2 regions of the Streptosporangium fragile genome follow, and region 1 is predicted to be linked to the other one. Evidence: riboswitches for the same ligand, from Rfam matches in the RefSeq annotation. Region 1 holds a riboswitch; the other holds the start of a gene.
What was found. A riboswitch is a leader RNA that binds a small molecule or an ion and turns the genes downstream of it on or off. The one in region 1 is predicted to bind cobalamin.
Positions count from the first base shown of each region.

Region 2: linked by a shared signal. The riboswitch ahead of ABD841_RS29360 (ribonucleoside-diphosphate reductase subunit alpha) and the one ahead of cobN (cobaltochelatase subunit CobN) in region 1 are both predicted to bind cobalamin.

Region 1 covers NZ_BAAAVI010000023.1:92,418-99,180, forward strand. The annotation lists gene ABD841_RS17550 (precorrin-8X methylmutase) at 1-301, opposite strand, end outside; gene ABD841_RS17555 (precorrin-3B synthase) at 298-1,695, opposite strand; cobalamin riboswitch at 1,802-1,974, shown strand; gene cobN (cobaltochelatase subunit CobN) at 2,216-5,884, shown strand; gene ABD841_RS17565 (SCO4226 family nickel-binding protein) at 5,982-6,230, opposite strand; gene ABD841_RS17570 ((2Fe-2S)-binding protein) at 6,388-6,763, opposite strand, start outside.
Region 2 covers NZ_BAAAVI010000054.1:51,409-58,171, forward strand. The annotation lists gene ABD841_RS29360 (ribonucleoside-diphosphate reductase subunit alpha) at 1-2,273, opposite strand, end outside; cobalamin riboswitch at 2,390-2,590, opposite strand; gene ABD841_RS29365 (tripartite tricarboxylate transporter substrate-binding protein) at 2,595-3,599, opposite strand; gene glmS (glutamine--fructose-6-phosphate transaminase (isomerizing)) at 3,749-5,569, opposite strand; gene ABD841_RS29375 (hypothetical protein) at 5,582-5,857, opposite strand; partial or broken gene ABD841_RS29380 (lysozyme family protein) at 6,011-6,763, shown strand, end outside.

The DNA of each region.
Region 1 (6,763 bases):
GGTCGCCAAGGGTGCAGATCACCTCGTTGTCCGCGGGCAGGCGGCGCCGGGTCACTCCGGAGGCGACCATCCGGGCGTCGCAGAGCACCGGCGCGCCGGCGCGCAGGGCCGCGCGGGCCGACGCCACGACCCCGGGCGACCAGGCGAGGTCGGCCACCAGGTCGACCATCCCGCAGGCGTGGATCATGCGGACCGCCACCTGGGCGACGTCGGGGGGCAGGCCGTCCAGGTCGGCCTCGGTGCGGATGGTGGCGAACGAACGGCGGTAGATCTCCGCGCCGTCACGGACGTAGTCGATCACAGGTCCCCTCTGGCGGCCGCCACCGCGGCCGCGGTCTCCTCGATGCCGGCACAGGCCCGGCCGGTGCCGTCCAGTTCCACCCGGTAGCCGTCGCCGGTGGCGACCACGTCCGCGACCCGTCCCCGCGGACGGCCGCAGCGCCTGCCGCAGCCGGCCCAGTGCACCGGGAGCGTACCGGTGCCCGGGGCGCGGCCCGCGACCGGGGCGGCTCCGCCGGTGCCACCGGGGGAGGTCGCACCCCGGCTTCCCGCCGGGCCGTCCGGATCGGGCGGGCCGGGTGAGCCGGAAGGGCCGGCCGCGCCGGACAGGGCGATGACGAGGGCGGCGTCGGCTTGGACGTCGGCGAGTGACCTGGCGCAGCCCGGCCGGCCGGTACAGGCCGTCACACCGATCCACGGTGAGTCGGGGTCGACGACCAGTCCGGCGGCCACGAGGCGGGCGGCCGTCCCGGCGACCTGGTCCTTCCGCAGGCCGGGCAGGACCGCGCCGCGCCACGGCGTGAGCCGGATCTCGCCGCCGGCGGCCGCGTCCGCGAGCGCCTCGGCCTGCTCGGCGGTCAGCCGCCCCAGCGGCACGGCGACCCCGAGCGCGACCCGCGCCCCGTCCCCGCCCGGGACGACTCCCACCGGCCCGAACGCCGCGGCCCGTGGCCGCACCGGCCCGGTGCCGCCGCCCGCCTCCCCGGTGCCACCCGCCCGTCCGGGCCCGGGCTCGGGGACGGCACCCCCGGAGCCGGGTCCGGCCGCGCCGGAGGGCGGTGCGAGGACGGCCCGCAGACGGGTGGCGATCCGGGCGGGACCGTCGTGGAGCTCGGAGACGCGCCAGACGGTGACGTCCTGGGCCGCCTGCTCGGCGAGGAAGGCGTCGGCGGCGGCGAGCAGGACGGTCACGGCCCCGCCCAGCGGGACGCGCAGGCCGCTGTCGGCCCCCGCGAGCAGCACCGCGGCCTCGTCCGGGCCGGTCGGCAGGATCCCGGAGTCGGCGTCGAACCCGGCCACGTCCCCCCGCCCGTCGTCGAGGGCGAACATGAACCGCCCGGGCAGGGCGGCCAGCGCCGGCCGGGCGCACAGCCGCCGGTCCAGTTCCTCCACCAGGGGCGTGACGTCGGCGATCCCGCCGCCGCCCGGACCGTCCAGGCCGGTCAGCGGGGAGGCGAGGACGTTGCGGACGCGCTCGTGGGTGGCCGACGGCAGCAGGCCCGCGTCGGCCATCCGCGCGGCGAACCCGCCGTCCGGGCCGAGGCCGCGGACCTGGATGTTCGCCCGCGAGGTCAGCTCGATGACGCCGTTCCCGTACGAGGCCGAGGCGCGGGCGATCTCGCGCAGCTGGGTGGCCGTCAGGCGCCCGCCGGGCACGCGGACGCGCGCCAGGCCGCCGTCGGCGGCGGCGTGCACCTGGAGAGCCCCGGGACATGCGTCAAGTCGCGATCGTCCGGAAAAGTCGGGAATGGCCACGGACAGGATGCTAATGCCAGTTTCTTGCAATGGACCGGACTGCCGTAGTGTCATCGTTGGCGACGGTACAGGGAGGAAGCCGGTGCGAGTCCGGCGCGGTCCCGCCACTGTGACCGGGGAGCGAACCCCACCCGGGCCACTGTCCGGCGACGGACGGGAAGGCCGGGGTGAGCACCGATCCGGGAGCCAGGAGACTCCAGCCGTCGCGGCCGACGACGACCCGGGGCGAGGACCCCGAGGGAGGGAGCTCCGTGCGCTTTTCGCCGTTCCCCCGCCACACCGTGGCACCGCTGAGCCCTGCCGCCACGTCCACCGTGGCATCGCCGGGCGCTGCCGGGGCCACCGTGGCACCGCTGGTCCATGCCACGTCCGCCGTGGCACCGCCGGCCCGCGCCGGTGCCGCCGTGGCATCGCCCGGCCTCACCGCCGGGTCCCGCGGCTTCTCCGCGGAGCGTGGCGCGTGATCCTCCTGCTCTCCACCTCCGACACCGACCTGCTGAGCGCCCGCGCGAGCGGGGCCGGCTACCGGCTGGGCAATCCCGCCCGGCTCACCGCCGAGGACCTCCCGTCGCTGGCGGAGGGCGTCGACCTGGTCGTGGTCCGCCTGCTGGGCGGGCGCCGGGCCTGGGAGGAGGGCCTGGACGCGCTGCTCGCCGGGCCCCGGCCCGTCGTCGTCCTCGGCGGTGAGCAGGCGCCGGACGCCGAGCTGATGGAGCTGTCCACGGTGCCCGGCGGCGTCTGCGCCGAGGCGCACGCCTACCTCGCCCACGGCGGCCCGGCCAACCTGACCGAACTCCACCGGTTCCTGTCGGACACGCTGCTGCTCACCGGCCACGGGTTCGCCCCACCGGTGCCCACCCCCACCTGGGGCGTGCTGGAGCGGCGGGCCCGGCGTGAGGACGGGCCGGTCGTCGGAGTGCTCTACTACCGGGCCCACCACGTGGCGGGCAACACCGCCTTCGTCGAGGCCCTCTGCTCGGCCGTCGAGGACGCCGGCGGCCGGGCGCTGCCCCTGTACTGCGCGTCCCTGCGCGCCGCCGAGCCCGGCCTGCTCGACGCCCTGCGCACGGTCGACGCCCTCGTGGTGACCGTGCTCGCCGCGGGCGGCACCCGCCCGGCCACCGCCTCGGCCGGCGGCGACGACGAGGCCTGGGACGTCGGCGCCCTCGCCGAGCTGGACGTGCCCATCCTGCAGGGGCTCTGCCTGACGAGCAGCCGCGCCTCCTGGGAGGAGAACGACGACGGCCTGTCACCGCTGGACGCCGCCACCCAGGTCGCGATCCCCGAGTTCGACGGGCGGATCATCACCGTGCCGTTCTCCTTCAAGGAGATCGACGAGGACGGGCTGACCGTCTACGTGGCCGACCCCGAGCGGGCCGCGCGGGTCGCGGGCATCGCCGTGCGCCACGCCGCGCTGCGGCACGTCCCGCCCGCCGAGCGGCGGCTGGTGCTGATGCTGTCGGCCTACCCCACCAAGCATGCCCGCATCGGCAACGCCGTCGGCCTGGACACCCCCGCGAGCCTCGTCCGGCTGCTGGCCGCGCTGCGCGAGCGGGGCTACGACATCGGCGCCGAGGGCGAGCTGCCCGGAGTGGCCGAGCGGGACGGCGACGCGCTGATCCACGCCCTGATCGCCGCGGGCGGACAGGACCAGGACTGGCTGACCGAGGAGCAGCTCGCCGCCAACCCGGTGCGTATCGCGGCGGGCCGCTACGCCGAGTGGTACGCCACGCTCCCGGAGGATCTGCGCGCCGGGATCGAGGAGCACTGGGGCCCGCCGCCCGGCGAGCTGTTCGTGGACCGCTCGCGTGACCCGGAGGGCGAGATCGTGCTGGCCGCGCTGCGCGCCGGCAACGTCGTGGTCATGGTGCAGCCGCCCCGCGGCTTCGGCGAGAACCCCATCGCGATCTACCACGACCCCGACCTGCCGCCCAGCCACCACTACCTGGCGGCCTACCGCTGGCTGGCCGACGGCTTCGGCGCCCACGCCGTGGTCCACGTGGGCAAGCACGGCAACCTGGAGTGGCTGCCCGGGAAGTCCGCGGGCCTGTCGGCCTCCTGCGGGCCCGACGCGGCCCTGGGCGACCTGCCGCTGATCTACCCGTTCCTGGTCAACGACCCCGGCGAGGGCACGCAGGCCAAGCGCCGCGCCCACGCCACCCTGGTGGACCACCTCGTCCCGCCGATGGCCCGCGCCGACACCTACGGCGACATGGCCCGGCTGGAGCAGCTGCTCGACGAGCACGCCTCGATCGCCGTGATGGACCCGGCCAAGCTGCCCGCGATCCGCGCCCAGATCTGGACGCTCGTCCAGGCCGCCCGGCTCGACCACGACCTCGGCGTCGAGGACCGCCCGCACGACGCCGAGTTCGACGACTTCCTGCTGCACGTCGACGGCTGGCTGTGCGAGGTCAAGGACGTCCAGATCCGTGACGGCCTGCACGTGCTCGGGGCCGCCCCCGAGGGCGCCACGCGGGTCGACCTCGTGCTGGCGATGCTGCGCGCCCGGCAGGTCTGGGCCGGCAGCCAGGCGCTGCCCGGCCTGCGTGAGGCCCTGGGCCTGGCCGAGGACGGCACCGCCGGCCGGATCGGCGTCGACGAGGCCGAGGCGCTGGCCCGGGCCCTGGTCGAGGGCATGGAGGCCCGGGGCTGGGACGCCGCCGCCGTCCCCGAGGTGACCGCCGCCGTCCTGACCCCCGCCGCGGGGTCCCCGGGCGTCACGGCCTCCGCCGCCGAGCCCGCCGCGGCCCTCCCGGACGCCGCCGGCCCGGAACGCGCGGAGCGGGTGGAGCGGATCCTGCGGTTCGCCGCCACCGAGGTCGTGCCCCGGCTGGCGCGTACCACCGACGAGATCGACGCGATCCTGCACGCCCTCGACGGCGGGTACGTCCCGGCCGGGCCGAGCGGCTCCCCGCTGCGCGGGCTGATCAACGTGCTCCCCACCGGCCGCAACTTCTACTCGGTCGATCCCAAGGCCGTGCCGAGCAGGCTGGCCTGGGAGACGGGCCAGGCGATGGCCGACTCCCTGCTGGAGCGCTACCGGGCCGACACCGGCGACTGGCCGCGCTCGGTCGGGCTGTCGGTGTGGGGGACCAGCGCCATGCGCACCGCCGGGGACGACGTGGCCGAGGTGCTGGCGCTGCTCGGCGTGCGGCCGGTGTGGGACGAGGCCTCGCGGCGCGTCACCGGCCTCGCGCCGATCCCGGCGGCGGAGCTCGGCCGCCCGCGCGTGGACGTGACCGTCCGGATCAGCGGTTTCTTCCGCGACGCGTTCCCGCACGTCGTGGCGTTGCTGGACGACGCCGTGCGACTGGTGGCCGAGCTGGAGGAGCCCGAGGAGGCCAACTACGTCCGCGCCCACGTGCTCGCCGACCGCGCGGTCCACGGCGACGGGCGCCGGGCCACCATGCGGATCTTCGGCTCGCGCCCGGGCGCCTACGGGGCCGGGCTGCTGCCGTTGATCGACAGCCGCAACTGGCGCGACGACGCCGACCTCGCCGAGGTGTACGCGGTCTGGGGCGGCTTCGCCTACGGCCGGGGGGTCGACGGGGTCCCGGCCCGCCAGGACATGGAGGCCGCCTACCGGCGGATCGCGGTGGCGGCCAAGAACGTCGACACCCGCGAGCACGACATCGCCGACTCCGACGACTACTTCCAGTACCACGGCGGCATGATCGCCACGGTCCGGGCGCTCACCGGGAAGGCCCCGGCCGCCTACATCGGCGACAGCACCAGGCCGGACGCGGTCCGCACCCGGACGCTCTCCGAGGAGACGTCCCGGATCTTCCGCGCCCGGGTGGTCAACCCCCGCTGGCTGGCCGCCATGCGCCGGCACGGCTACAAGGGCGCGTTCGAGCTGGCCGCGACCGTCGACTACCTGTTCGGCTACGACGCCACCACCGGCGTGGTCGCCGACTGGATGTACGACAAGCTGGCCGCGACCTACGTGCTGGACCCGGAGAACCAGGAGTTCATGGCCCGCTCGAACCCCTGGGCCCTGCACGGCATCGCCGAACGGCTGCTGGAGGCGGCCAACCGGGGCATGTGGGAGCATCCCGACCCCGACATCCTGCGGGGCCTGCAGGAGGTCTACCTGAAGTCGGAGGGCGACCTGGAGGACGGCGCCTGACGCCTGCCGCCCGGCCGGCCCGGACCCGCCCGGCCGGCCTGGGCCGGCATCCGCCGGGTTCCGGCGGCGGGCGGCTTCCGCCCGCCCGCCGCGCCGGTCAGACGGTCAGCGGCACCGGGTGGATCTCGTCGGCCGGATGGCCGGCCCGCTGGTGGATACGCTGTACGGCGTCCGCGTTGGGAGCCTCCGAGAGGCAGTAGACGACGCCGTCGTCGGGGTCGGCCCACGCGTGCTCGAACGTCACGCCCTCCTCATCCTGTATCGCGGTGTCGGCGGCGTGCGCCTCGCGCAGCTGCTGGTCGGTGATGCCCACCATGCCGCGGTGGACGTCCATGAACTTGCTCATGGCTCTCCTCCTGACGTGAGGTGCCTGGCTGCCGGTTTCCGGGACAGGGCAGGACGGCCGCACCGGATAACTCTTTCAGGCTAGAACTGAGCTAAATCACTAAACACCCAAATATCCCCAAATAGCCCATTGGTGTGGGGGAGGGCGTGCCCGCCGGTCACCGGGCCTGACGCAGCGCCCGCGCCCACTGCTCACGCCGGATCTCCGGGGCCAGCAGCGAGCAGTCGCCGCACGTGCCGCCGCCGGGCAGACGGTAGTGGAGGCAGCAGCTGCGCCGTACGAAGAAAGGCTGCCCCGGGACGGGTTCGGCCAGCTCGCCGGTCCCGCGGAGGACACCCAGCCCCAGCAGCTCGCGGGTGAGCCGGAGGGCCCGCGGGGCCGCGTCCGGCCGCTCGGTGACGATCGTCCGGAGCGTGCCGGCCAGCGCCGACGCCGCGTTCCCCCACAGCAGGCCCGCGGCGATCCCCGTGGTCTCCCGTACGGCCTGCGCCAGCGGGTCGAGCAGCTCGTCGACCACGTTGCGGTAGAGCAGC
Region 2 (6,763 bases), on a different contig from region 1:
GAGCAGGCGACGGCCTCGGGATCGGGCGCGGTCCGCGCCGCGGGCGCCGCCACGGTGGCCTGCGCGATCCGGGTGGCCGGGCGCGAGCGCAGGTAGTAGGTGGTCTTCAGGCCCGACCGCCACGCGTAGGCGTACATCGAGGAGAGCTTGCCGATGGTCGGCGTGGCCATGAAGAGGTTCAGCGACTGCGACTGGTCGATGTACGGGGTGCGCGCGGCGGCCAGGTCGATCAGCGCCTTCTGCGGCAGCTCCCAGGCGGTCCGGTAGAGCAGCTTCAGGTCGGCGGGGATCTCCGGGATGTCCTGGACGGACCCGTCCGCGCGCTTGATCGCGTCGCGGATCCGCGGGGTCCACAGCCCCCGGGCCGCCAGGTCCCGGACCAGGTAACGGTTGACCTGGAGGAACTCCCCGGACAGGGTCTCGCGCTTGAAGACGTTGGAGACCTGGGGCTCGATGCACTCGTAGCAGCCCGCGATGGAGGCGATGGTGGCCGTGGGGGCGATCGCGATCATCAGCGAGTTGCGCAGGCCGGTCACCGCGATCCGCTCGCGGAGCGCGGTCCACTCCGCGGAGGTCGCCGCCCCGTAGTGGTCGGGGTGGAGCACCCCGGCGGCGGCCCTGGTCTCCTCGTAGGAGGGGTGGCGGCCCCGCTCGACCGCCAGGTCCGCGGAGGTGGCGTACGCGGCGAGCGCGATCTCCTCGGAGATCCGGGTGGACAGCGCCAGGGCCTCGGGGCCGTCGAAGGGCAGGCGCAGCGCGAACAGCACGTCGGCCAGGCCCATCATGCCGAGCCCGATCGGGCGCCAGCGCCGGTTGGCGGCCTCGGCCTCGGGGGTCGGGTAGAAGCCCAGGTCGATGGTGCGGTCGAGGAAACGCACCGCGGTGCGGACGGTGGCGCGCAGCCGCGGCCAGTCGACGTCGTCGCCGGAGGCGGTCAGGTGCGCGGCGAGGTTGATCGAGCCGAGGTTGCAGACGGCGGTCTCGGCGTCACCGGTGACCTCCAGGATCTCGGTGCAGAGGTTCGACAGATGGATGACGTTCTCCGGGCGCGCCGTCTGGTTGGAGGTGCGGTTGGCGGCGTCCTTGAACGTCATCCAGCCGTTGCCCGTCTGGGCGAGGGTGCGCATCATCCGGCCGTACAGGGTGCGGGCGGGGATCTGCCTGGTGAAGCGGCCCTCGGCCTCGGCGGCGCGGTAGGCCTCGTCGAACGCGGCGCCGTACAGGTCGACCAGGTGCGGGACCTCCTTGGGGTCGAACAGCGACCACACGCCGTCGGCCTCCACCCGGCGCATGAACTCGTCCGGGATCCAGTTCGCCAGGTTCAGGTTGTGCGTGCGGCGGGCCTCCTCGCCGGTGTTGTCGCGCAGTTCCAGGAACTCCTCGATGTCGGCGTGCCACGTCTCCAGGTAGACGCAGGCCGCGCCCTTGCGCCGGCCGCCCTGGTTGACCGCCGCGACGCTGGCGTCGAGTGTGCGCAGCCACGGCACGATGCCGTTGGAGTGGCCGTTGGTGCCCCGGATCAGCGAGCCCCGGGAGCGGATCCTGCTCCAGGAGATCCCGATCCCCCCGGCGTACTTCGACAGGCGCGCGACCTGGCCGTAGCGCTCGTAGACGGCCTCCAGCTCGTCGCGCGGGGAGTCGAGCAGGAAACAGGACGACAGCTGCGGCCTGCGTGACCCGGCGTTGAACAGGGTGGGCGAGCTGGGCAGGTAGGCCAGGGCGGCCATGAGCCCGTAGAGCTCGGCGGCCTCCTCGACCGTCTCCGACAGGCCGCAGGCGACCCGCAGGAGGAAATGCTGCGGGCGCTCCAGGACCTTGCGGGTCTCCGGGTGGCGCAGCAGGTAGCGGTCGTAGACCGTGCGCAGCCCGAAGTACTCGAACCGGGCGTCGGCCTCCGGGTCGATCAGCGCGTCCAGCGTCCCGGCGTCGGCGGCCACGAACTCCGCCAGCCGGTCGGCGACCAGCCCGGCCGCGTGGGTGGCGGCGACGGAGTCGGAGAAGCTCCGGACGCCGTGCCCGGCGGCCTCCTCGGCGATCAGCTCGGCCAGCAGCCCGGCGGCGACCTTGGAGTTCTCCGGGTCGGTGATCACCCGGGCGGCGGCCTCGTCGATGGCCAGCCGGCGATCGGCCGATGCCGCACCGGTCCGCGCCGCGTCCTGCCCGCGCGCCTCACCCGGGCCCCGCGCGCCGCCGGAAGGACCCGGAGCGCCCGCGTCCTGCCCGATGCTCTCCCCTGCGGTCTTCCCGGTGGCGCCGACCACGGTCTGTGTCACGTCCTGCCCCTCGCTCGCTCGAACTTCCCCGTACGCCTCTCCGGGGACGGGCACGCGGCAGCGAGCGATTCCGGGCACGCCGGACCGCTTCGTCCGCGGACCCTCCCACGAGGCCCTGGACACTCACGTCACCGGCAGGTCTTCGGACTCACGGGCACCGCGCACACGCCTACCGGCCGTCGCTTCCCGGGCATGGTTCACCCAGTGCTCAATGACGGCTTTCGTTCCCGTTCACCGCTGCGGGGCAGTCCCGGAATCGCACCGGGTTCCCTCTTTCCTCGCCTCTCCCGAGGCGAACCAGCAACGAGCAGGATCCTACATCTAGTACCGCCCGACGCAACCGCCCCAACAGGTTGTGTCGGAAGACTTCAGCAGGCCGAGATCGCGAAGGACCTCGCGGGTGCGCGCCGTCTCCGTGGACAGCCACTGGCGGAAGCCGTCGCCGCCGAGGTAGACCCGGCTCCAGCCGTTGGCCGCGCACCGGGCGCGCCAGGCGGGGTCGGCGTCGATCCCGTCGCACAGGGCGAGCGCCGCGTCCCGGTCCTCCTCCGCCATGCGCGCCGACCCGAGCAGGCCGCACCAGTCGCTGTACTCGAGGCGGACGTCCAGCTCCAGGAGCGTCGGCGCGTCGACCCCGTCGACGCGCTCTCCGGAGGAGACCACCAGGGGCCGCAGGCGGCCCGCGGCGATCCCGGCCCGGAAGGACCGGACCGAGCCGAGGAGCGCGGCCACCCGGCCGAGGTGGAGCGCCTCCACGGCGTCGGCGGCGGTGAGGTACCCGGCGTAGTCGAGCAGCCGGGCGTCGACCCCCAGGCACTTGCCGATCATGCCGTAGAGCACGTGGTCGGAGCCCCCCTCCAGCCGGCCGCCGACCGAGAGCGCGGCCGGGTCGCGACGGAGCTCGGCGGCGAAGTCGTCGAAGGAGCGCAGGCGGGAGTCGTCCGGGACGACGAGGGAGGCCCAGTCGCCGACGAGGCGGGCGAGGGGGGTGGTGGCGTTCACCAGGGGGACGGAGCCGGCGATCTCCGCGCCGGCCACCAGTGACATCCCGGCGACGAGCACCCTGCCTTCGCGCACGAAGGGGCCGCGGAGGGGGCCGAGCCCGTCCGTGGCGGCGGAGCCCGCCCCGGACGGGCGGTCGACGACCTGGACGGTCCGGGCGAGGCGCGACCGGGTCAGGACCGCGGCCAGCGTGCGGGGGACCGCCTCCCAGCTCTGACCGCGGGAGACGGGCGCGACGACGGAAAGCCGGTCCACCGCCGCGCCGGCCGAGCCGCTCGTCGAGCCACAGCCCGCGGCGGCCATCATCCCCGCAACAAGCGCCAAAAACCCCCTACGGCGCATAAGCGCCCCTTCCCCCCAATACCCCCTATAACTCGAATTACCCTCCTGACACCTCCTGTCACACGCGAGGGTGTCTTATCGGAGAGGTCTTACCGGGAAGGTCCCACCTGGAGGATCCGGGGTGGGTGGATCTACTCCACCGTGACGCTCTTGGCCAGGTTACGGGGCTTGTCGACGTCCCGGTCCAGCGCCACGGCCGCGTGGTAGGCGAAGAGCTGGAGCGGGATCGTCAGCAGGATCGGGTCCAGCTCGGTCTCGTTCCTGGGCACCACGACGCAGTCGTCGGCCAGCTTGGGGTCGGCGACGCGGTGCCCGACCATGAGCACCCGCCCGCCCCGGGCGCGGATCTCACCCAGCGTGGTGAGATTCTTGTCGAGCAGCTCGTCGTCGGGGACGATCGCCACGGTCGGCATCTCCGGGCCGATCAGCGCCAGCGGCCCGTGCTTGAGCTCGCTGGCCGGGTAGGCCTCGGCGTGGACGTAGGAGATCTCCTTGAGCTTCTGCGCGCCCTCACGGGCCACCGGGTAGCCCCGGACCCGTCCGACGAACATCATGCTCGGCGCCTCGGCGTACTTCCGCGCCAGCTCCTCGATCCGCGGCTCCAGCGCGAGGATCTCCTTGATCTGGTCGGGCAGCCTGCGCAGGCCCTCGCAGATGCGGCGGCCGTCGGCCGGGGACAGGTCGCGCACCCGGCCCAGGTGGAGCGCGAGCAGGGCGAAGGCCACGGCGGTCGAGGTGAACGCCTTCGTGCTCGCCACCGAGACCTCGGGTCCGGCGTGCAGGTAGACGCCGCCGTCGCACTCACGGGCGATCGCGCTGCCGACGGTGTTGACGATGCCGAGCACCCGGCCGCCCTTGCGCTTGAGCTCCTGGACCGCGGCGAGGGTGTCGTAGGTCTCCCCCGACTGGCTGATCGCCACATAGAGGGTGTCGGCCTCCACCACCGGGCTGCGGTAGCGGAACTCGCTGGCCGGCTCGGCGTCGGCCGGGATGCGCGCCAGCTCCTCGATGAGCTGGGCGCCGATCTGCCCCGAATAGTACGCGGACCCGCAGCCGATGATCTTGACCCGGCGGAACGAGCGGGTCTCCCGCGCGTCCATGTTGAGACCGCCGAGGTGGGCGATGTGGAAACGGTCGTCCAGGCGCCCGCGCAACGTCCTGGCCACGGTCTCGGGCTGCTCGGAGATCTCCTTGAGCAGGTAGTGCTCGTAGCCGCCGGTGTCGTAGTGGCCGGCCTCCCAGTCGACGGTCAGCGGCTCCTTGGCCGTCTCCCGGGCGTCGCTGGCGAAGGTGTTGAACCCGTCGGCCTTCAGCACCGCGATCTCGCCGTCCTCCAGGTGGACCACCTGGCGGGTGTAGCGGACCAGCGCGGCCACGTCGGAGGCGGCGAACATCTCCTTCTCGCCGATGCCCAGCACGATCGGGCTGCCGTTGCGGGCGACGACCACCTCGCCGGGGCGCTCGGCGTCGACCACCGCGATGCCGTAGGTGCCCACGACCCGCTTGAGCGCCACGCGGACCGCCTCCACGAGGGAGTCGGTCTCCTTGACCGTCCGGGCGATCAGGTGGGACAGCACCTCGGTGTCGGTCTCGGAGACGAAGACCGCGCCGTCGGCCTCCAGCTTGACCCGCAGCTCGTCGGCGTTCTCGATGATGCCGTTGTGCACGACCGCGACACGCTCGTCGCCGGACAGGTGCGGGTGGGCGTTGACGTCGCTGGGCGCGCCGTGGGTGGCCCAGCGGGTGTGGCCGATGCCCAGGCCGCCCTTGAAGCGCGCGGGCACGACCGCCGCCAGGTCGGCCACCCGGCCCTTGACCTTGCGCATCTTCAGGCCCTTGTTGGAGACCACCAGACCCGCCGAGTCGTAGCCCCGGTACTCAAGGCGCTGCAACCCCTCCAGCAGGATGGGGGCCGCGTCCTTCGGCCCAACGTAGGCCACGATTCCGCACATCTGACGTTCCTTTCACCCGTAGACGATCCGGCGCAGCTGGCGCAGGGAGAGTTCGGGTGCCGCGACACGACGGACCGCGAGCTCCGCGGCCACCCTGGGGAAGATCTCGTCGTTGATCAGTCCCCTCGCCTTCAGCTCCGCGTGACGCCGCCGGACGAAGTCGTCGACCGGCTCGGAGAAATAGGCCAGCACGTCGGCGACGACCCGCGCCGCCTCCCCGGGACCGAGCGCGCTCGTCCGGGTCAGATGGGCGATCAGGTCCTCATGGGGATGCCGTGCCGTGGACACAGAGCAGGACCATACGCACACCGGGGGGAGTGCACCAAGTTTTCTGCCCGTTTTCGGGCAACGAGTCGCCCCGGCGCCACAACCCGGCACCGGTTGCCGACTGTCGGTAGTCTCTCGTAACTCTGGGTAGCTACCGGAGGGGGAGGAACCACTATGCGCCATCTGCCAGGGGTCGCGATCGTCACCGCTCTCGTCGGGCTGATCCCGGCCGCCCCCGGAGAGGCCGCCCGGCCCGAGCGGCCCGCACCGCCCGAGCACGCCGCACGGTCCGGGCACCCCGCACGACCCGAGCACGCCGCACGGCCCGGCCACCCCGGACGGCCCGAAGCGCCCGGACGGCCGGCGGCGCGGACCGGACCCGGCAGGCAGGAGGCCTTCGCCCGGGCGGCGCGGGAGTACGGGGTGCCGGAGAGCGTGCTGCTGGCGGTCTCCTACCTGGAGTCCCGGTGGGACGGGAACGCCGGGCTGCCCAGCGTCTCGGCGGGCTACGGGCCGATGCACCTCGTCGACGGCCGGACCGGGCCGGGCCGCCCGCACGGCGCCGGGGAGGACCGGCGCGGCGACGAGACCCGCCCGCGCGTCGCGGCCGTCCCACGTGTCGCGGCGGCGCCCCCGGAGGACACCCTGGGACGAGCCGCCGCGCTGACCGGCATCCCGGCCGACGTGCTGCGCGAGGACCCGTCCGCCAACATCCGGGGCGGTGCCGCGCTGCTCGCCGACTACCAGCGGCGCACCGGCGGCGGGATCAGCGCCGACCCGGCGCGCTGGTACGACGCGGTGGCCCGCTACTCCGGCGTCCACGCCGGCACTCCGCCCCCTCCCGCGCCGGTCCCGTACGCGCCGGGCACGGCCCCGGTGGAGCGGCGCGCGGCGGGCGGTTCCGTGCTCGGCCAGCGCGCGCCGGGG